DNA from 2 places in the Streptomyces sp. NPDC088157 genome. Region 1 is predicted to be linked to the other one. Evidence: predicted binding sites of a transcription regulator. Region 1 holds the regulator's gene; the other holds the start of a gene.
What was found. The regulator HspR, encoded in region 1, represses chaperone genes until heat shock. The targets are predictions, from matches to a motif close to TTGAGNNNNNNNNNCTCAA.
Positions count from the first base shown of each region.

Region 2: lon (endopeptidase La) is a predicted target of HspR. The motif match lies at 2,338-2,356, and genes of this name have one in related genera.

Region 1 covers NZ_JBIUSU010000005.1:340,186-349,955, forward strand. Annotated here, with positions in the region: gene ACIPFH_RS21605 (WhiB family transcriptional regulator) at 1-169, shown strand, start outside; gene ACIPFH_RS21610 (hypothetical protein) at 215-469, shown strand; gene ACIPFH_RS21615 (hypothetical protein) at 610-1,182, opposite strand; gene ACIPFH_RS21620 (hypothetical protein) at 1,243-4,152, shown strand; gene ACIPFH_RS21625 (heat shock protein transcriptional repressor HspR) at 4,314-4,769, opposite strand; gene dnaJ (molecular chaperone DnaJ) at 4,775-5,950, opposite strand; gene grpE (nucleotide exchange factor GrpE) at 5,990-6,649, opposite strand; gene dnaK (molecular chaperone DnaK) at 6,646-8,484, opposite strand; gene ACIPFH_RS21645 (undecaprenyl/decaprenyl-phosphate alpha-N-acetylglucosaminyl 1-phosphate transferase) at 8,580-9,770, opposite strand, start outside.
Region 2 covers NZ_JBIUSU010000002.1:501,194-510,963, forward strand. Annotated here, with positions in the region: gene lon (endopeptidase La) at 1-2,315, opposite strand, end outside; gene ACIPFH_RS08570 (GNAT family N-acetyltransferase) at 2,494-3,150, shown strand; gene ACIPFH_RS08575 (DUF5954 family protein) at 3,282-4,301, shown strand; gene ACIPFH_RS08580 (rhomboid-like protein) at 4,643-5,401, opposite strand; gene ACIPFH_RS08585 (spermidine synthase) at 5,630-6,316, shown strand; gene ACIPFH_RS08590 (response regulator transcription factor) at 6,439-7,179, shown strand; gene ACIPFH_RS08595 (ATP-binding protein) at 7,176-8,279, shown strand; gene ACIPFH_RS08600 (multifunctional oxoglutarate decarboxylase/oxoglutarate dehydrogenase thiamine pyrophosphate-binding subunit/dihydrolipoyllysine-residue succinyltransferase subunit) at 8,582-9,770, shown strand, end outside.

The DNA of each region.
Region 1 (9,770 bases):
CAAGACGATCAGCAACGTCCTGTCCGCCCTCGTCAAGTCGGGCCGCCTGCAACGCGTCGCGCGAGGCACGTACGCTCGCACCGTCGATGTCACCATGGACGTCGCCGTTGACGTCGCCGTGGACATCGTCGTGGACGTCCCCGAGCAGGACGAGGCGAAGAGCGCCTGAGCCGGAACTGATCCGGAACCGAGCCGGAAGGAACCCAGACCCCCGATGACCGAACCGACGCCACCCCCCGCCACGGCGGACGCCCAGGTGCACGTCTTCTCCCCCAACGCCGGCCTGATCGACGGCGTCCCGGTCACCGCCCCGCCCTACGGCGACATCCAGGACGTGGTCCTGTCGATCCTCCAGCAACGCGCCCAGCAGCTCGGCGCCCCCACCCCGGCCACCATCACCGACAACCGCTACGGCGGCGCCATCCGCCTCCTGATCCACCCGGACGGCACCACGGAACAGCTGGGCTGAACCGCTTCGGCCTCAGCCCCGTTCGGGCCCGGTGATCGCCTCGCCGATGACGAATGCCTTGCCGGGCCCTTTGGGAACGGTGACCTCGGTGCCGCAGGGAACGCGGTGAACGTCCTCCCCATCGGCCCAGCGCCGGCTGATCACGCTTCGGGAGCGCGGTCGCCGGGTGGGCTGCTGACCGCGTCGATGTCGGCGATGACCTTACGTGTGAGGTCGATGTCCATCTCGAGAATGTCGCGGTCGAACTTCGCCGGTTCCCTCTCATAGCGGGCCCTGCCCACCTCGGAGGTGAAGGCGGCTGCGGGAATGGCGTCCAGTCCCGGAGGAATGAACTTCAAAAGCTCCTCGAAGGCAGCCAGCGCGTAAGCCATCGCGCCCCGGTACGTGCGGTGCTCGGATTCAGGTGAGTTGAGCATGTCGAGCCCGGCGCGACGCGAGACCCGGTGTGCGACCTCCGCGAACTCACCGGGATCGATGATCGTGGACGGCTGTGCGCCACCGAAGGCGGGCGGCGGCGGCGGGATTTCGTCCGCCATCAGGAAGGTGAAATTCCGGTTGCGGCCGCATTCCCGGCAGGCGCCTTCGTAGACAGCGACGATGTCGTCACCACGCTGCTCCAGACGGTGCCGACGATCGAAGTCGGGACTCCCGCACTCGCATGGGTGCAAGTCCATGTACAGGTGCGCTTCCAACGAGGAACGGGCTCTCAACATGACATGATCCTAGGGCTGTTGTGCGATTTGAACATGTATCGGGCCGGGGAGGGGCGTCACATGGACAGTTGGGCCAATCCCCGGACGGCGATGGGCACACTGCCGCAGTACCCACACGCGCACCAGGATGAACTCGTGTCGGCCGCGAGGCGCGGGATGGCCTCGGTGGCCGCCGCTGTCCTTGGAGATGGACTGGAGTCCCTCGACGCGGATCGCACCAAGGACGGACGTCAGTTTTTCGTACTGAGGGACAGCCGGGGAGAGTCCGCGACGGTCTGGGTGGACGCCGTTCCCCTGGTGACGGGAACGATCGCCGACACGGCGACGAACACCACATCGCAGAACTACGTGGTCCGCGTCTCCGACCGTCTTCCGACCGAGATGCTGAGTCGGGTGCTCGCGCACGAGCTCGGTGAGCTCATGGCCGTGCGCGAACGCGCCGCCGAGGGCTTGGCTCCCGTGCGGGAAGACCTGCTGCGCGAAGGAGTCCACCTCCCGGCGGATCAGGAGCTGTCCGCGGGGGACAGAGGCCGCATAGGTGAGCTCAACTGGCTTGCCGCGCTTACCGCGTCCCCCGATCTCTCCCCTCAGCAGCAGCTGGAGGCGCGTGCGGAGTTCTCCGCGCTGCTTGATCCTTACGGCATCCGGCCGACCGTCGCCATGAGCGACGAGGAGGCGTTCCGGCCCCAGGAGAGGGCGGCACGCGTGCGATACCGGGTGTCGGCCGATTTTCTCTCTGCCGGCTCCCGGCGTCTTCTCGACGCCCTCGCCCACCCCATGGAGAACCTCTCCCCCGCCGACGCCACCGCCCTCCAGGCCTCCCGGGACGCCGCCCTGCGCGCGGAACGTCAGGTCGAGGCGTTCATCGGGCGGCGGGACGTCACCATGCCCATGCCGGGCTACGACCAGAACGGCCTCCCCCTCCCCCGAGATGAGCTGCAACCCGCTGCCGAGCGCTGGGCGGAGTACCGCGCGCAGGTCAGCGAGCGCACCGTGCAGACGTTGGAGGGGCAGCTCGCCGAAGGGCGACTCCCGCTGCGCAAAGTCGCGATCGGCGGCGGCGCGAGTCTCACCGGGCGGGATCCGGAGGCGCTGCTGGTGGACGGGGCCGGCCGTTGGCACCTGGACCCCGGAGACGGCATCGTCCAGTCGGCGGACCAGGACCGCGACCTCGCGCGATGGATGGGCGTCGACCCGTACTCGGCGGTCGAGGACCCCCGGCACCGGGTGTCCATCCACGCGGTACGGGTCTGGGAGGACCAGCTCGCCACCCAGGGCGACGTGGTGAACGGCCGCGCCCGGCTGCGCCTGGGCCGGGACGGCGAACTCCTCGTGGAGATAAGGAAGTTCGGCCCGGACGGCCAGGAGAGCGGGACCCCCTTGTGGGTGGCGTGCGACGGGACGCCGAGCGTCGCGACCGGCCTCACGCCCGATGCCGTGCCGGGAATGCCACGCGGGGACTTCCCCGTGGAGAGCCGGAGCGAGGCCGTACGGCTGATCAGTGCACGACTGGGGGAGCTGGAGGGGCAGGGAGTAACCCACGCGGGCGAGGTGCGCGCCTGGCTGACCCAGGCCGAACGGGGCGGCGCGGACGCCCGTACCGTGCTGGAGGCCCTGGACTCCTCGATGCTGAAGGAGGCTCTCTCCGCGGGCCTGGAGAGCGGCGCCGCCGCGCGCATGGAGAACTGCTTCACCGCTCTCGACTCGACGCGGAAGTGGGAGGCGGCGCGTGAGGCCGCGCAGGGCCGGGCGCTGCTGGGCGACGAGGTCGCCGAGAACCGCTTCGACCCGCACGCCGCCCAGCACTGGATCATCGCGGGCTCAGGTGGCACCGGGGTCGCCAACGCCGAGATCATCCTGCGGGCCGATCCCGACGCCCGCGTCACGATCGTCGGCTCGAGTCCACCGGCCGCGCTCCGGCACCAGGTCCAGTACCCGGCGATGCTCGCCGAGTACGGCACGGGCGAGAACCCGCGGCTGACGATCGGCCGGGCCCAGGTGGGCGCGATCGAGACCTACCGGCACGAGAGCGGAGAGACCTGGTTCCAGGCGGGCTACGTGGACGAGGCCACCGGGGAACGGAAGACGGCCAGGGCCGACGGCTACGTCTCCAGCCTAGGCCGCACCAACCCCCTCCCGCCCGCACTCCAGGTCCTGGCGAACGAGGTCCGCGACCGGGGCGGGGAGATCTCCGGGGACCTGCTGTTCGACAAGGACGACCAGTACATCGGCTACGGGCTCACCTTCGCCGTGGACGGCAGGGAACACCGCGTGGACGTGGACGGCGCGGCCTCATGGCAGCTCCCGCGCGAGATATTCGCCCCGGAGACGGGACTCCAAGGCGAGTTGAACGCGATGGGTGTCCGCGGTCTGCCGTCCGAGACCGGCAACGCGGCCCCCGGCTTCTCCCCGATCGCGCGCCAGAGCGCCCTGCGCGCACGCGCCGTCGCGGCGGCTGCGGCCGGCGACCCGGAGGCCGTACGACGGCGGTCGACCATCCCGGAACGCTGGCACCGCCCGCCCCCCGGCCGAACAACGCAGCCGACACAGGAAACGGAAGCGACGCAGGCGACTGAAGCGTCACAGGCGGCGGAAGCGGCACAGGCGGCGGAAGCCGCACAGCCGAGGAAGGCGGCGGAAGCCGCACAGCCGAGGGAAGCAGCGCGACCGGAGAAAGCCGCACAGCCGAAGGAAGCAGCGCAACCGGAGAAAGCCGCACAGCCGAAGGAAGCAGCGCAACCGGAGAAAGCAGCGCAGGCGGCGGAAGTGGCCCCGGCCCCGGCCGGGACCCAGGCCGCAACCCCGGCCGCCTCAACGCCGTCCCCCGCCCCCGGCATCTCCGGTTCGCACCTCTGGCAGATGGGCGTTCCCAAGGGCGGCGCCCACCGGCAGCCCGCGCCCGACCGGCAGCCGCAGCAACAGCCACCCGGCCAGGAGCGGCCCGAACCGGGCGTCGGCAAGGGCGACTGACCCCGTATCGGGCGACCGACTCCCGTGATCCAGACACGAGATGCGGGACACGAGAGGCCAGACGCGGGAAGCGGGAAGCGGGAAGCGGGAAACAAGGCAGGGGCCCGGAGACGAATCTCCGGGCCCCTGCCCTTTCCGCGTACCTGCCGGCCGGGCGTCGGTCAGTCGGGCATCGGCTGCTGCCGCTTCGGTCGCCAGACCACCAGCGCGCTGGTCTGCTGCACCTCCTGGTACGGCACCAGGTCACGCCGGTAGGAGGCGTGCACGGCCGCCTCCCGCTGCTGCATGGCCGCGGCCGCGCCGTCCAGCGCGGCCTCCAGCTCGGCGGCCCTGGCCTGGAGCGCGGCCACCTGGTTCTCCAGCTCGATGATCCGCTTGATGCCGGCCAGGTTGATGCCCTCGTCCTGGGACAGGGCCTGCACCGTGCGCAGCAGCTCGATGTCGCGGGCCGAGTAGCGGCGGCCCCGGCCGGCGGTGCGATCGGGGGACACCAGGCCCAGACGGTCGTACTGACGCAGTGTCTGCGGATGCAGGCCGGAGAGCTGGGCCGCCACCGAGATGACGTAGACCGGGGTCTCCTGAGTCAGTTCATACGGGTTACGCCGACGGCCGTCCATCACTGTCAAGCTCCCTTCGCGGCCTCGAACAGCTCCGCCCGCGGGTCCTCGTCCGCGGTCGCCTCGCGATACGCCTCCAGTGCGTCACGAGCCTTCCCCGACAGGTCCTTCGGAACACTCACCTCCACGGTGACCAACAGGTCGCCGCGAGTGCCGTCCTTGCGGACCGCGCCCTTGCCCCGCGCCCGCATGGTGCGGCCGTTGGGCGTGCCGGGCGGAAGCTTCAGGGTCAGGGACGGCCCACCGAGCGTCGGCACCCTGACCTCGCCGCCGAGTGCCGCCTCGGTGAACGTCACCGGCACGGTCACCGTCAGGTTGTCGTCCTTGCGGCCGAACACCGGATGGGCGCCGACGTGGACGACGACGTACAGGTCGCCCGACGGGCCGCCGCGCTCGCCCGGGGCGCCCTTGCCGCGCAGCCGGATGCGCTGGCTGTCCGTCACCCCGGCGGGGATGCGGACCTGCATGGTCCTCGACGACTTCGCGCGGCCGCTGCCCTTGCAGTCCAGGCAGGGATGCTCGGCGATCAGGCCCCGGCCCTTGCAGTCCGGGCAGGGGTCGGTCAGCGAGAAGCCGCCGCCCGAACCCCTCGCCACCTGGCCGGTGCCCACGCAGGTCGGGCACACCCGGGGGGTGCCGTTCTTGTCGCCCGTCCCCGAACACGCCTTGCAGGGGGCCTGCGAGGACATGCGCAGCGGAACCGTCGCGCCCTCGATCGCCTCCGTGAAGCTCAGGGTGACCTCGGTGTCGATGTCCTGGCCGCGCCGGGGCTGGGTACGGGTCGTGCCGGGGCCGCCACGGTTGAACAGGCCGCCGAACACGTCCCCGATGCCGCCGCCGAAGCCGCCCTGGGCGCCGCCGCCCTGGGCCCCGCCTCCGAAGAGGTCGCCCAGGTCGAAGTTGAAGGAGCCGCCGGCGCCCGGGCCCGGACGGAAGCCGCCGTTGCCGAAGAGGGCGCGTGCCTCGTCGTACTCCTTGCGCTTCTTGGGGTCACCGAGGATGTCGTTCGCCTCGGAGATCTCCTTGAAGCGCTCCTCCGCCTTGGCGTTGCCCTTGTTGGCGTCCGGGTGGAACTCGCGGGCGAGCTTCCGGTACGCCTTCTTGATCTCGGCCTCGGTGGCGTCCTTGGGGACGCCGAGGACCTTGTAGAAGTCCTTCTCGACGAAGTCCTTGGTGCTCATCCTCGACGTCCCTCCTTCCACCCGCTCATCCGCTCGAGCTCAGCCCTCGTCCGGGCCACCGCTCTCCTTGTCGTCACCCGCCGCCTCGGCCTCGTCGGCCTTCACCGCCTGCGCACCGGGCTGAGGTTCGGCCACGGCCACCCGCGCGGGGCGGATGGTGCGCTCGCCGATCCGATACCCGGGCTGGAGGATCGCCACGCACGTCGTCTCGGTGACGTCGGGCGCGTAGCTGTGCATCAGGGCTTCGTGGATCGTCGGGTCGAAGGGCTCGCCCTCCTTGCCGAACTGCTGGAGGCCCATCTTCGCCGCGATGGTCTCCAGAGACTCGGCGACGGACTTGAACCCGCCGAGGAGTTCGCCGTGTTCCCGCGCGCGGCCGACGTCGTCGAGCACGGGAAGGAGCTCGGTCAGGAGGTTCGCGATGGCGATCTCCTTGACCGCGATCCGGTCGCGCTCGACCCGACGACGGTAGTTCTGGTACTCGGCCTGGAGGCGCTGGAGGTCCGCGGTGCGCTCACCCAGAGCGGTGCGCACCTGGTCCAGCTGGGCCACCAGACCGGCTGTCTGGTTCGCGTCCCCTGCCGGGGCCGCCCCGTCCGCCGAAGCGGAGGAGGGGGCGGTCTTCGGCTCGGCGTCTTCAGGGGTGGCGCCGGAGGGGACGTCGGGCTTCTCCTCGAAGCCCGGAGTCTCCTCCGTCACGCGGCACCGTCCTTGCGCTCGTCGTCCACGATCTCGGCGTCCACGACGTCGTCGTCCGCCTTCGGGGCGTCGGCCTGCGGGGCGTCGGCGCCCTGACCGGCCTGGGCGTCGGCGTACATGGCCTGGCCGACCTTCTGCGAGACCGCGGCGACCTTCTCGGTGGCCGTGCGGATCTCGGCGGTGTCCTCGCCCTTGAGCGCGGCCTTCAGCTCCTCGACGGCGGCCTCGACCTCGGTCTTGACCTCGGCCGGGACCTTGTCCTCGTTGTCCTTGAGGAACTTCTCCGTCTGGTAGACGAGCTGCTCGCCCTGGTTGCGGGCCTCGGCGGCCTCGCGACGGCGGTGGTCCTCGTCCGCGTACTGCTCGGCCTCCTGGCGCATGCGGTCGACCTCGTCCTTCGGCAGCGAGGAGCCGCCGGTGACGGTCATCTTCTGCTCCTTGCCGGTGCCGAGGTCCTTGGCCGTGACGTGCATGATGCCGTTGGCGTCGATGTCGAAGGCGACCTCGATCTGCGGGACGCCACGCGGCGCCGGCGGCAGACCGGTCAGCTCGAACATGCCGAGCTTCTTGTTGTAGGCCGCGATCTCGCGCTCACCCTGGTAGACCTGGATCTGCACCGACGGCTGGTTGTCCTCGGCCGTCGTGAAGATCTCCGAACGCTTCGTCGGGATCGTCGTGTTGCGCTCGATCAGCTTGGTCATGATGCCGCCCTTGGTCTCGATGCCGAGGGACAGCGGGGTCACGTCGAGGAGCAGGACGTCCTTGACCTCACCCTTGAGGACGCCGGCCTGGAGCGCGGCGCCGATGGCGACGACCTCGTCCGGGTTGACGCCCTTGTTGGCGTCCTGACCGCCGGTCAGCTCCCTCACGAGCTCGGCGACGGCGGGCATCCGGGTCGAACCACCGACGAGAACGACGTGGTCGATCTCGGAGAGGTTGATGCCGGCGTCCTTGATGACGTTGTGGAACGGCGTCTTGCAGCGCTCCAGCAGGTCGGCCGTCAGCTGCTGGAACTGGGCGCGCGTGAGCTTCTCGTCCAGGTGCAGCGGGCCCTCGGCGGACGCCGTGATGTAGGGCAGGTTGATCGAGGTCTCGGTGGACGAGGACAGCTCGATCTTCGCCTTCTCGGCGGCCTCGCGCAGACGCTGGAGCGCCATCTTGTCCTTGGCGAGGTCCACGCCGTGGCCGGACTTGAACTGCTGCACCAGGTAGTCGACGACACGCTGGTCCCAGTCGTCACCACCGAGGTGGTTGTCGCCGTTGGTCGCCTTCACCTCGACGACGCCGTCACCGATCTCCAGGAGGGACACGTCGAAGGTGCCGCCACCGAGGTCGAAGACGAGGATCGTCTGGTCGTCCTTGTCGAGGCCGTACGCGAGCGCGGCCGCGGTGGGCTCGTTGACGATGCGAAGGACGTTGAGACCGGCGATCTCACCGGCTTCCTTCGTCGCCTGGCGCTCGGAGTCGTTGAAGTAGGCCGGGACGGTGATGACCGCGTCGGTCACCTTCTCGCCCAGGTAGGCCTCGGCGTCCCGCTTCAGCTTCTGCAGGATGAACGCGGACATCTGCTGCGGGTTGAAGGGCTTCCCGTCGAGCTCGATCTTCCAGTCGGTGCCCATGTGGCGCTTCACCGAGCGGATGGTCCGGTCCACGTTCGTGACCGCCTGCCGCTTGGCGACCTCGCCCACGAGGACTTCGCCGTTCTTCGCGAAGGCGACGACGGACGGCGTGGTCCTGGCACCCTCGGCGTTGGTGATGACGGTGGGCTCGCCGCCCTCCAGAACGCTTACGACGGAGTTGGTTGTGCCCAGGTCGATGCCGACCGCACGTGCCATGGTGATCTTCCTCCAGCTGACTTGAGTGGAACGGACTCAAGTGTGCACGACACCCACCGCTGGGTCAACAGACCTGAGTCGGACCCACTCAACTCTTATCCGTTCCTTACACGCAATGTCGCATTGACCTGCGGGGATACGGATCGCCCAGCCCGTCGCACAGGGGGTTCCGGGTGGTTCACCTGGTCCTCGGGTTGACGCCGAGGCGCGTACACCGACGCGGAGCCCGGCACCGGACGCGGTGCGGGGCGACTCTCCTGGGGGCCGCCACCGGTTCCGCCGGCTCCGCCCGTTCCCCCGGCACCGCGAGCGGCGCCCACGGCACGGACACCCGCGGCACGGGCGTCACGCGCGCGATGCGAGCGCCGAGTCCGCCCGGGGCGACGGCCACGCGCGCGTGGCGGCCCGTACACCGCCACCCGCAGCAGCCCGAACACGACGACGAGTGCCCCGCCCGCCACCCACCACACCGCCCGCGCGTCCGTCCGTCCGGCGTGCACCAGCACCCCGACGAGCACCGCCGCGAAGGCCGCGACACCGAGCAGGACGGTCACCCCCTGGGCGGTGAGACCGAGCCGCCGCAGCCGGTGGGCGACATGGTCGGCGCCGCCGCGCAGCAGGGGCCGTCGGGCCAGCCGCCGCGACAGCACCACCAGGACGACGTCCGCCCCGGCGACCGCGGTCAGTGCGAACAGCACGCCCGCACCGGCGACGGGATCGTGTCCCGCGCGGGCGGTCACGGCGGCCGCGGCGAGCAGGAAGCCCGCGAAGAGGGACCCGCACGCCCCGAGGGCGACACGCGCGGGAGGCCAGTTGTGCATCAGGAACCCGGTCAGCGCGGCGGCGAACACGCTCAGCAGGACCGCCAGCCCGTCCATGACCTCGACGGCGGCACAGGCGGCCATCCCGAAGGCGGTGACGACGGCGACGGTCGCGGCCACCCCGTCGGCGTGGTCGAGGGAGCGGAAGGCGAGGGCCACGAAGGTGATCCAGCCGACGCCCGCCACTCCCGCCACCACTCCGGTGTCGCCGTACGGCACCACGAAGGCGGCCGCGACGGCCGTACCGATGACCAGGAACCGCGTGTGGAGCCGCCACACGTCCGCGACGAGCCCGAGCGCGGCGACGGCGCCCCCGGCGGCGAGCAGCACCTCGATGCCGCCCCCGAGCGGAGCGATGCCCGTCCGGTCCCCGGCGACCGCGACGAGACAGGTGGCGAGCACCACGGCGGCACCCCCGAACAGAGGCACCCGCCGCTGTCGCTGCCGCCGGTCGAGCAACCCCAG
Region 2 (9,770 bases), on a different contig from region 1:
TTGTCCAGCACCTCCGCCGGGACGTCGTCCAGGTCGGGCTCGTTGCGCTTGGGGATGATCACCGTGGTGACACCCGCCCGGTGCGCGGCGAGCAGCTTCTGCTTCACACCGCCGATCGGCAGGACCCGGCCGGTGAGGGAGACCTCGCCGGTCATCGCCACGTCCGTGCGGACGAGCCGGCCGGACAGCAGGGACGCGAGGGCCGTCGTCATGGTGACGCCGGCGCTCGGGCCGTCCTTGGGGACCGCGCCCGCCGGGAAGTGGATGTGCACGCCCCGGTCCTTCAGGTCGCCCACCGGCAGCTCCAGTTCGGCGCCGTGGCTGCGCAGGAAGCTGAGCGCGATCTGCGCCGACTCCTTCATCACGTCGCCGAGCTGACCGGTGAGGGTCAGGCCCGCCGCGCCCGTCTCCGGGTCGGCCAGCGACGCCTCGACGAAGAGGACGTCACCGCCGGCGCCGGTGACCGCGAGACCGGTCGCGACACCGGGCACCGCGGTCCGGCGCTCGGACGGGTCCTGGGCGGACTCGGGCACGTGGTGCGGCCGGCCGATCAGACCGCGCAGATCCTCGTCCCCGATGGTGAACGGGAGTTCCCGCTCGCCCAGTTCGTGCTGGGCCGCGACCTTGCGCAGCAGCCGCGCGATGGACCGCTCCAGGGTGCGCACCCCCGCCTCACGGGTGTACTCGCCGGCGAGCTTGCGCAGCGCGCTCTCGTCGAGGGCCACCTCGTCCTTGTCCAGGCCCGCCCGCTCCAGCTGGCGCGGGAGCAGGTGGTCACGGGCGATGACGACCTTCTCGTCCTCGGTGTAGCCGTCGAGGCGGACCAGCTCCATGCGGTCGAGCAGGGCCTCCGGGATGGCTTCGAGCACGTTGGCGGTGGCGAGGAAGACCACGTCCGACAGGTCGAGCTCGACCTCCAGGTAGTGGTCGCGGAACGTGTGGTTCTGCGCCGGGTCCAGGACCTCCAGCAGGGCGGCCGCCGGGTCGCCCCGGAAGTCGGATCCCACCTTGTCGATCTCGTCGAGGAGCACGACCGGGTTGAGCGATCCGGCCTCCTTGACGGCCCGCACGATCCGGCCGGGCAGCGCGCCCACGTAGGTACGGCGGTGGCCGCGGATCTCGGCCTCGTCGCGGACGCCGCCCAGGGCGACGCGGACGAACTTGCGGCCCATGGCGTGGGCGACGGACTCGCCGAGGCTGGTCTTGCCGACGCCGGGCGGGCCGACGAGCGCGAGCACGGCACCGCCGCGCCGGCCGCCCACGACACCCAGGCCGCGCTCACCGCGCCGCTTGCGCACCGCGAGGTACTCGGTGATCCGCTCCTTCACGTCGTCCAGCCCGGCGTGCTCGGCGTCCAGGACGGCACGGGCGCCCTGGATGTCGTACCGGTCCTCGGTCCTTTCGTTCCACGGGAGTTCGAGGACGGTGTCCAGCCAGGTGCGGATCCAGGAGCCCTCGGGCGACTGGTCGCTGGACCGCTCCAGCTTGTCGACCTCCTTGAGGGCGGCCTCGCGGACCTTCTCGGGCAGGTCGGCGGCCTCGACGCGGGCACGGTAGTCGTCGGACTCCTCGCCCTCCTGCTCGCCGTTGAGCTCGCGCAGCTCCTTGCGGACGGCTTCGAGCTGGCGCCGCAGCAGGAACTCGCGCTGCTGCTTGTCGACGCCCTCCTGGACGTCCTTGGCGATCGTCTCGGCCACGTCCTGCTCGGCGAGGTGGTCGCGCAGCTGCTGGGTGGCGAGCTTCAGGCGGGCCACCGGGTCGGCGGTCTCCAGGAGCTCCACCTTCTGTGCGGTGGTCAGGAACGGTGAGTAACCGGAGTTGTCGGCGAGCGTGGAGACGTCGTCGATGGCCTGGACGCGGTCGACGACCTGCCAGGCGTCGCGCTTGCGGAGCCAGGCGGTGGCGAGCGCCTTGTACTCCTTGACGAGTTCGGCGACATGACCGGGCAGCGGCTCGGGGACGCTCTGGTCGACCGTCGTCCCCTCGACCCACAGGGCCGCGCCCGGCCCGGTGGTGCCGGCGCCGATGCGCACACGGCCACGGCCGCGGATCAGCGCGCCCGGGTCGCCGTCGGCCAGCCGGCCGACCTGCTCGACGGTGCCGAGCACACCGGTGCTCGCGTACGTCCCGTCGATGCGCGGGACCAGGAGTACCTGGGGCTTGCCGGGCGTTGAACGGGCGGCGGCCTGTGCGGCCTCCACCGCGGCCCGTACGTCGGTGTCGTTGAGGTCCAGCGGAACCACCATGCCGGGGAGTACGACCTCGTCATCGAGAGGCAGCACGGGCAGAGTGAGCGGAGCGGACGTCGATGCCATGATCTCCCCTTCGGCAGTCAAGTTGAGCTATGCCGACTCAATGCACGTGAGTCCTCGAATGTTCCCCATGGTGCGCCCCGTTCGCTGTGGGCGATCACGACTGTCGTCCCGCAGGCCTTCGGGCATACGGTTGGCGTAATAGTCGTAGCCATATAAGGGCTATTACCAGGGGGTCTCTGTGGATCGGTTCGTCCGGGCGTGGGTGGACGGCTGGGTCGTGTCGCGCGGGGCGGCGCCGCCCCTGACCGAGCCGTGGGGCTGGACCATCGACGTGGGAACGGGAACCCATCACGTCAGCCGGCACGTGCTGGGCGCGACGAACGACGCCGTGCGGGAGCCGGTCGTCCGAAAGGTGGCGGGCTCGGTGACCGGGGCCGGTGTGTGGCTCAAGGTGTTCGCCGACCCGGCGGTGGCCGGGCCCTGGCTGGGCCCCGGCTGGTGGATCGACCCCGAGCCCGGCTTCCTGATGACGGCCCCGCTCACGGACGCGCCGCCCGGCTGCGCCCCCGACGGCTACCGGACGCGCACCTGGTCGCGCGGCGGCGTGACCCGCACCATGATCGCCGCCCCGGACGGCTCCCTCGCCGCGCGCGGGCAGATCGCACCGACCGGCGCGACGGCGGTCGTCGACCAGATCGAGACCTCCCCCGGCCACCGCCGCCGCGGGCTCGGCGCCCTCGTCATGCGGACGCTCCACCGCGCGGCGGTCGAACAGGGCGCCAGGACCGGCGTTCTGGGCGCGACCCCGGACGGGCGGGCACTGTACGAGTCCTTGGGCTGGCGCGTCGAGTCCTCGCTGACCAGCGCGAAGTTCACGGGGGACACGCAGGGGTGACGTCCGGCGGCCCCGGGGGCGCACCCTGCGGAGTCGCACGACGGGGCGCGCCCCTCGCGCCCCCTCCCCGTACCCCGCCCACTTCCGGCATTCACCCCTAAGTCGCCCGCCGCCCCGACCACAATGCGCCTATGACCGATGACTGGAAGCGACGTCTCGACGCCCTCCACGCCGACCTGGTCCGCCGTGACGACCCCGTCGCCTGGGTGACGGAGGCGGACGCCGTCGAGGCCTCGCGGCGTTATCCGCACATCGCGCTGCGCGGACCCGTCTTCGGTATCGCCGCGTGCGACCCGGCCGCCGCCGAGCCCGGCTGGCGGCTGCTGAAGCCGGTGGTGGACGGCATGCCCCAGCAGGCCCGGGACGGACTGAACTCGTACCTGTGGTTCAAGGCGAAGGACGGCCCGGGCGACCGGGCCGTCCGGCGTGAGCTGCTGGCGGCCGTGGCCGTGCTGGAGCGGGCTCCGGCCGACGAGGTGGAGGCACTGGGCGTGCGCTACCGGGTGGTGCGCGGCGACGAGTTCGCCCGTACCGGTGACGACGGTCTGGAGCCGCCCCGGCCCACCGACCTCGAGCCCCCCGACCCGTCGTGGGAGGACCCGGTCGCCGGCCCGTCGCCGGACGTCGGCTACGTCCTGGACCCCGACCGGGACGACGGCCCGATGGCGGGCGCCCTGCGGCTGGGCCTGCGCGACTTCACGTACACGGGCGCCCGCTTCCCGGCCGACGTGCGCGCGGACTCCGAATGGGCGGCCCGGACGCACCCGGACGTGGTGCGGCTGCCCGTCGGCTTCTCGGTGGCCGAACGCGACGACTCCGGCTGGACCCCGTGCGGGTCCCTGGCGGCGACCCCGCACGAGGCCCGCCGCTCGCTGTACGAGGGGATGGCCCGCGTCTGGGCGATGCTCTACCGCTTCGACGAGCGCAAGAAGATCCTGTACGCGCGGGCCGCGGAGGCGTTCCGGGCCGCCGGGCGGGCCGACGAGGCGAGCGTGGAGGGCCGCCTGTTCCGGATCTGCCGCGTCGAGCGGATGGTCCGCCTGGGCCCCGACGGCCCGGAACCGCCCCGCCCGTCGGACGTCGACGAGTACGGCCCCATGAAGCTCCACCCGACCCTGCACGAGGACGGCACGGTCCAGTTCGACGACTGACACCGGCAGGACGACTCCCGACCGGCCACTGACGGGTGACGACCGCCGGCTGACGCACGACGACCGCCGGCCATCGACCGACGACCGGTGGCCGCAGCCCGGCAACCGGCGTCCCGCCACCGGCATCCGGCGTCCCGCCGCAGGCGTTCCGTCACCGACGACCGGCGTCCCCCCACCGGCCATACGCGTCCCGCCACCGGCAACCGGCGTCACGCCGCAGGCCATACGCGTCCCGACACCGGCAACCGGCGTCCCGCCGCAGGCGTTCCGTCACCGACGACCGGCGTCCGCCCACCACCAGCCACGGCCCTGGCCCTGGCCACGGCCACCGGCGCGATCGTTCAGCAACCGGTAAGTCGTCGGCCCCCGTCCCGGTCCCAGCTGCGGACCCACGGCCAGGTGGCGACGCCTATCGCCAGGGCGATCAGATGCCCCCAGTTGGTCATCGGATCGGTGAAGGCGATCAGGTCCTGGAGCAGCATCCCGCCGAAGGCGACGAGGAGCGGCCCGCGCAGCCACGGCCGGAGCAGACCCGCCAGGGCGCCGACGCTCGCGGCGACGCCGAAGCTGATGCCGTAGTCGAGGCGGTGCAACGAACTGTCGGGCAGCCGGCCCACGAGCACCCCCAGGCCCACCGGGACCTCGGTCGCGAGGGTGGCCAGGACATGCCCGAGGAGGAAGACGGCGGCCGTACGGACTCCGCCGATGCGCCGTTCCAGCGTCGTGAGGACGACCAGGAAGCCGAGCGTGAAGGGGGAGGCGAAGCCACCCGCCACCCACAGCGCGCTGGCCACCAGGACCAGCACCGGTGTCCGCAGCAGATGCGCGACGTCCGTGCTGGCGCCCTGGTGCAGGGTGTGCACGAGGGCGGGGTCCGCGTGCGCGGTGGCATACGAGGTGCCGGCGAGGACCGCCGCGTAGGCGAGGGTGAAGGGGACGGGGATCCGGTACCGGCGGCGGGGGGCCGCTTCTGCGAGCGGCGCGGCGGCCGCCTCGGCCGACGGCCGGGCGCGTGACGGAGTGTGCTGGGCCGGGATGCCGTCCAGCAGCCCGGAGACGTCGGGCGGGGGCGGGCTCGTGGGTGCGGCCGTGCGTTCCACCGTGAGGCGCTCCTTCCGTTTCACCTCACTTTTCGCGCCGCGACTGTCCGCTGTCTGTGACCGACGCCACGCCTGAGCCGATTCACAGAAAGCTCTGAGACTTCTCCTGGCCGACTCCTACAAGTTCCGAACGCGCCTCCCACCCGTTCCGAACAGGCGTACGTCAATCGCATCCGCCGCACACGGAATTCCCTCAACGAACCGCCAGGAAAGTGCCAGGATGGGCTGATGCCCATCCCGTTCGACATCCCCGACGCCCCCGAAGTCCTGGACCGTCGCGAGGGCCCCTACGGCGAGGTGGTCCTGCGCCGGCACGGGGAGTTGCTCCAGATCATCGCCAACGGCTGCTTCCTGATGGACACCTCGGACGGCCGTTCCGAACGGCTGCTGGTCGACGCCGCGCTGGCCGCGCTGGCCGACCGCCCCTCGCCCGATCTGCTGATCGGCGGACTCGGAGTCGGCTTCTCCCTCGCCCACGCCGCCGCCGATCCCCGCTGGGGCGGTGTCACCGTCGTGGAGCGCGAGCGCGCCGTCATCGACTGGCATCTCGACGGCCCGCTGGCCGCGCTCTCCGGCGACGCTCTCGCCGATCCGCGGTCGAGGATCGTCGAAGCTGATCTGCTCGACTACGTCAATGAGACATGCGACACATTCGACGCGGTATGCCTCGACATCGACAACGGGCCCGACTGGACCGTCACCGAGGGCAACGACAGCCTCTACTCCGAGGCCGGACTCGCATGCTGCGCACGGGTGTTGAGACCCGGTGGGGTACTGGCCGTGTGGTCTGCCCGCCCCTCTCCGGAATTCGAGGGAACCATGGGGAATGCCGGGTTCCAACAGGTGCGTACCGAAGAGATCCCGGTTGCCCGAGGAGTGCCGGACGTCGTGCATCTCGCCGTCCGACCTGGATAGCAAAGCCGTGGTGACTCCCCGTACGCTGCACCCCTGACGCCGATCATTTACGCGTCAACCGCAGTCATGCGCAGACATGGGATCACCCCACTGGTTCCGGAAAGCACACTCAGGGGCGGGCGATGGAGCAGACACACACCGCACACAACACCGCGGCGACGGCGACTCCGGGAGCGCAGCGGCGCGTCCTGGTGGTCGAGGACGACCCGACGATCGTGGACGCCATCGCGGCCCGCCTGCGCGCCGAGGGATTCCTCGTGCAAACGGCGGGCGACGGCCCGGCGGCCGTCGACACGGCAGAGGCCTGGCAGCCCGACCTGCTGATCCTCGACATCATGCTGCCCGGCTTCGACGGCCTGGAGGTCTGCCGCCGTGTGCAGGCCTCCCGCCCGGTGCCGGTCATGATGCTCACCGCGCGCGACGACGAGACCGACATGCTGGTCGGGCTCGGCGTGGGCGCCGACGACTACATGACCAAGCCGTTCTCGATGCGGGAGCTGGCGGCGCGTGTGCACGTGCTGCTGCGCCGGGTGGAACGGGCCGCGATCGCGGCGACCACGCCGCGCAGCGGGATCCTGCGGCTCGGCGAGCTGGAGATCGACCACGCGCAGCGCCGGGTCCGGGTGCGCTCGGAGGACGTGCACCTCACGCCCACCGAGTTCGACCTGCTGGTCTGCCTGGCGAACACCCCGCGCGCGGTGCTCTCCCGTGAGCAGCTCCTCGCGGAGGTCTGGGACTGGGCGGACGCCTCCGGCACCCGTACCGTCGACAGCCACATCAAGGCGCTCCGGCGGAAGATCGGCGCCGAGCGGATCCGCACGGTGCACGGTGTGGGCTACGCGCTGGAGACCCCGACGCCATGAGCTCAGGGCCGGACGGACCGAGAAGCCCCGGGGAGCCCTGGGGTCGCGTGCGCCCGTTCTCGATCAAGACCAAGCTGGGTGCGCTGGTCGTCATCTCGGTGCTGATCACCACCGGTCTGTCGATGATCGCGGTGCACACCAAGACGGAGCTCCGCTTCATCACGGTCTTCTCGATGATCGCCACACTGCTGATCACGCAGTTCGTGGCGCATTCCCTCACCGCGCCGCTGGACGAGATGAACACGGTGGCCCGGTCCATCTCGCACGGCGACTACACCCGCCGGGTGAGCGAGAACCGCGGCGACGAACTGGGCGACCTGGCCCAGACGATCAACGTCATGGCGGACGAGCTGGAGGCGCAGGACCGGCAGCGCAAGGAGCTGGTGGCCAACGTCTCGCACGAGCTGCGCACGCCCATCGCCGGCCTGCGCGCCGTCCTGGAGAACGTCGTCGACGGGATCGCCGAGGCGGACACCGAGACGATGCGCACCGCCCTGAAGCAGACGGAGCGGCTCGGGCGGCTGGTGGAGACGCTGCTGGACCTGTCCCGCCTCGACAACGGCGTCGTCCCGCTGCGCACACGGCGCTTCGAGGTGTGGCCGTACCTGTCCGGGGTGCTGAAGGAGGCCAACATGGTCGCCTCGGCGCGCGCCACGATGGGCTCGGGCGGCAGCCACACGCGCACGGACGTCCATCTGCACCTGGACGTGTGCCCGCCCGAGCTGACCGCGCACGCGGACCCGGAGCGCATCCACCAGGTCGTCGCGAACCTGATCGACAACGCGGTCAAGCACAGTCCGCCGCACGGACGGGTGACGGTGAAGGCGCGGCGCGGCTCCCTCCCGGAGTCGCTGGAGATCGAGGTCCTGGACGAGGGGCCCGGCATTCCGCGCTCGGAGTGGCGCCGCGTGTTCGAGCGGTTCAACCGCGGGGCCGTCCGCCGGCCGCACGGTCCGGGCAGCGACGGCGGTACCGGGCTGGGTCTGGCGATCGCCCGGTGGGCGGTCGATCTTCACGGCGGCCGGATCGGTGTGGCCGAATCCGAGCGGGGCTGCCGGATTCTTGTCACTCTTCCGGGAGAGTCCTCCGTCCCAAGTTGACGTAAAGTTCGAACCGGAGCCACAAGATCCACCGACGTCCGCGCAGCCGGACACGTGTGATCAGGCAGCGGACCGTTCCAGGTCGGCACGGGTCCGCACGCTCGGCGTGCGCGACCGGGCATCAGCACACCCTTTTGACGCACAACCGCGCTTGTTTCCCGCCATTTACAGCCGCGAAACACGCTTTCCGATGTGACTTACACGACGATGCGCGGGCCCGGTCTGACCTTCACCCTCCAGGGGGCGTAGCCTTTATTCCCGCTGTCCATCACCTTGTGAAGCGGAAGAGGGCGGTTGCCGCCGTGTCGCCACAGTCCCCCAGTAACGCATCGAGCATCTCGACCGACGCAGACCAAGCGGGCAAGAATCCCGCGGCCGCGTTCGGACCGAACGAGTGGCTCGTCGACGAGATCTATCAGCAGTACCTCCAGGACCCGAACTCGGTAGACCGTGCCTGGTGGGACTTCTTCGCCGATTACAAGCCGGGGGCTGCCACGCCCTCGACTCCGGCGGGTACTGCGGCCGCGGGGGCCGCAGCGACCACCAGCGCACCCCCGGCGCCCGCCGCCCCGGCCGCCCCGGCCCAGGCGGCACCCACTGCTCCGGCACCCGCCGCCCCGGCTCCCGCCGCTCCGGCCCCCGCGCCGGCCGCGGCCCCGAGGCCCGCGGCGGCCGCTCCGGCTCCGGTGAAGGCGGCCCCGGCCGCCAGGCCGGCCGCCGCGAAGCCCGCGCCCGCCGCGGCCACGCCCGCCGAGGGGCCCGAGTTCGTGACGCTGCGCGGCCCGGCCGCCGCGGTCGCCAAGAACATGAACGCCTCGCTGGAGCTGCCCACGGCCACGTCCGTGCGCGCGGTCCCGGTGAAGCTGCTGTTCGACAACCGCATCGTCATCAACAACCACCTCAAGCGCGCCCGGGGCGGGAAGATCTCCTTCACGCACCTGATCGGCTTCGCGATGGTGCAGGCCATCAAGGCCATGCCGTCGATGAACTGGCACTACGCGGAGAAGGACGGGAAGCCCACCCTCGTCAAGCCGCCGCACGTCAACTTCGGCCTGGCCATCGACCTGGTGAAGCCCAACGGCGACCGCCAGCTCGTCGTGGCCGGCATCAAGAAGGCCGAGACGCTGAACTTCTTCGAGTTCTGGCAGGCCTACGAGGACATCGTCCGCCGCGCCCGTGACGGCAAGCTGACGATGGACGACTTCACCGGTGTCACGGTCTCGCTGACCAACCCCGGCGGTCTCGGCACCGTCCACTCGGTCCCGCGTCTGATGCCCGGCCAGTCGGTCATCATGGGCGTCGGCTCGATGGACTACCCGGCGGAGTTCCAGGGCACCTCCCAGGACACCCTGAACAAGCTCGGCATCTCGAAGGTCATGACGCTCACGTCGACCTACGACCACCGGGTCATCCAGGGCGCCGCCTCCGGCGAGTTCCTCCGCGTCGTCGCCAACGCCCTCCTCGGGGAGAACGGCTTCTACGACGAGATCT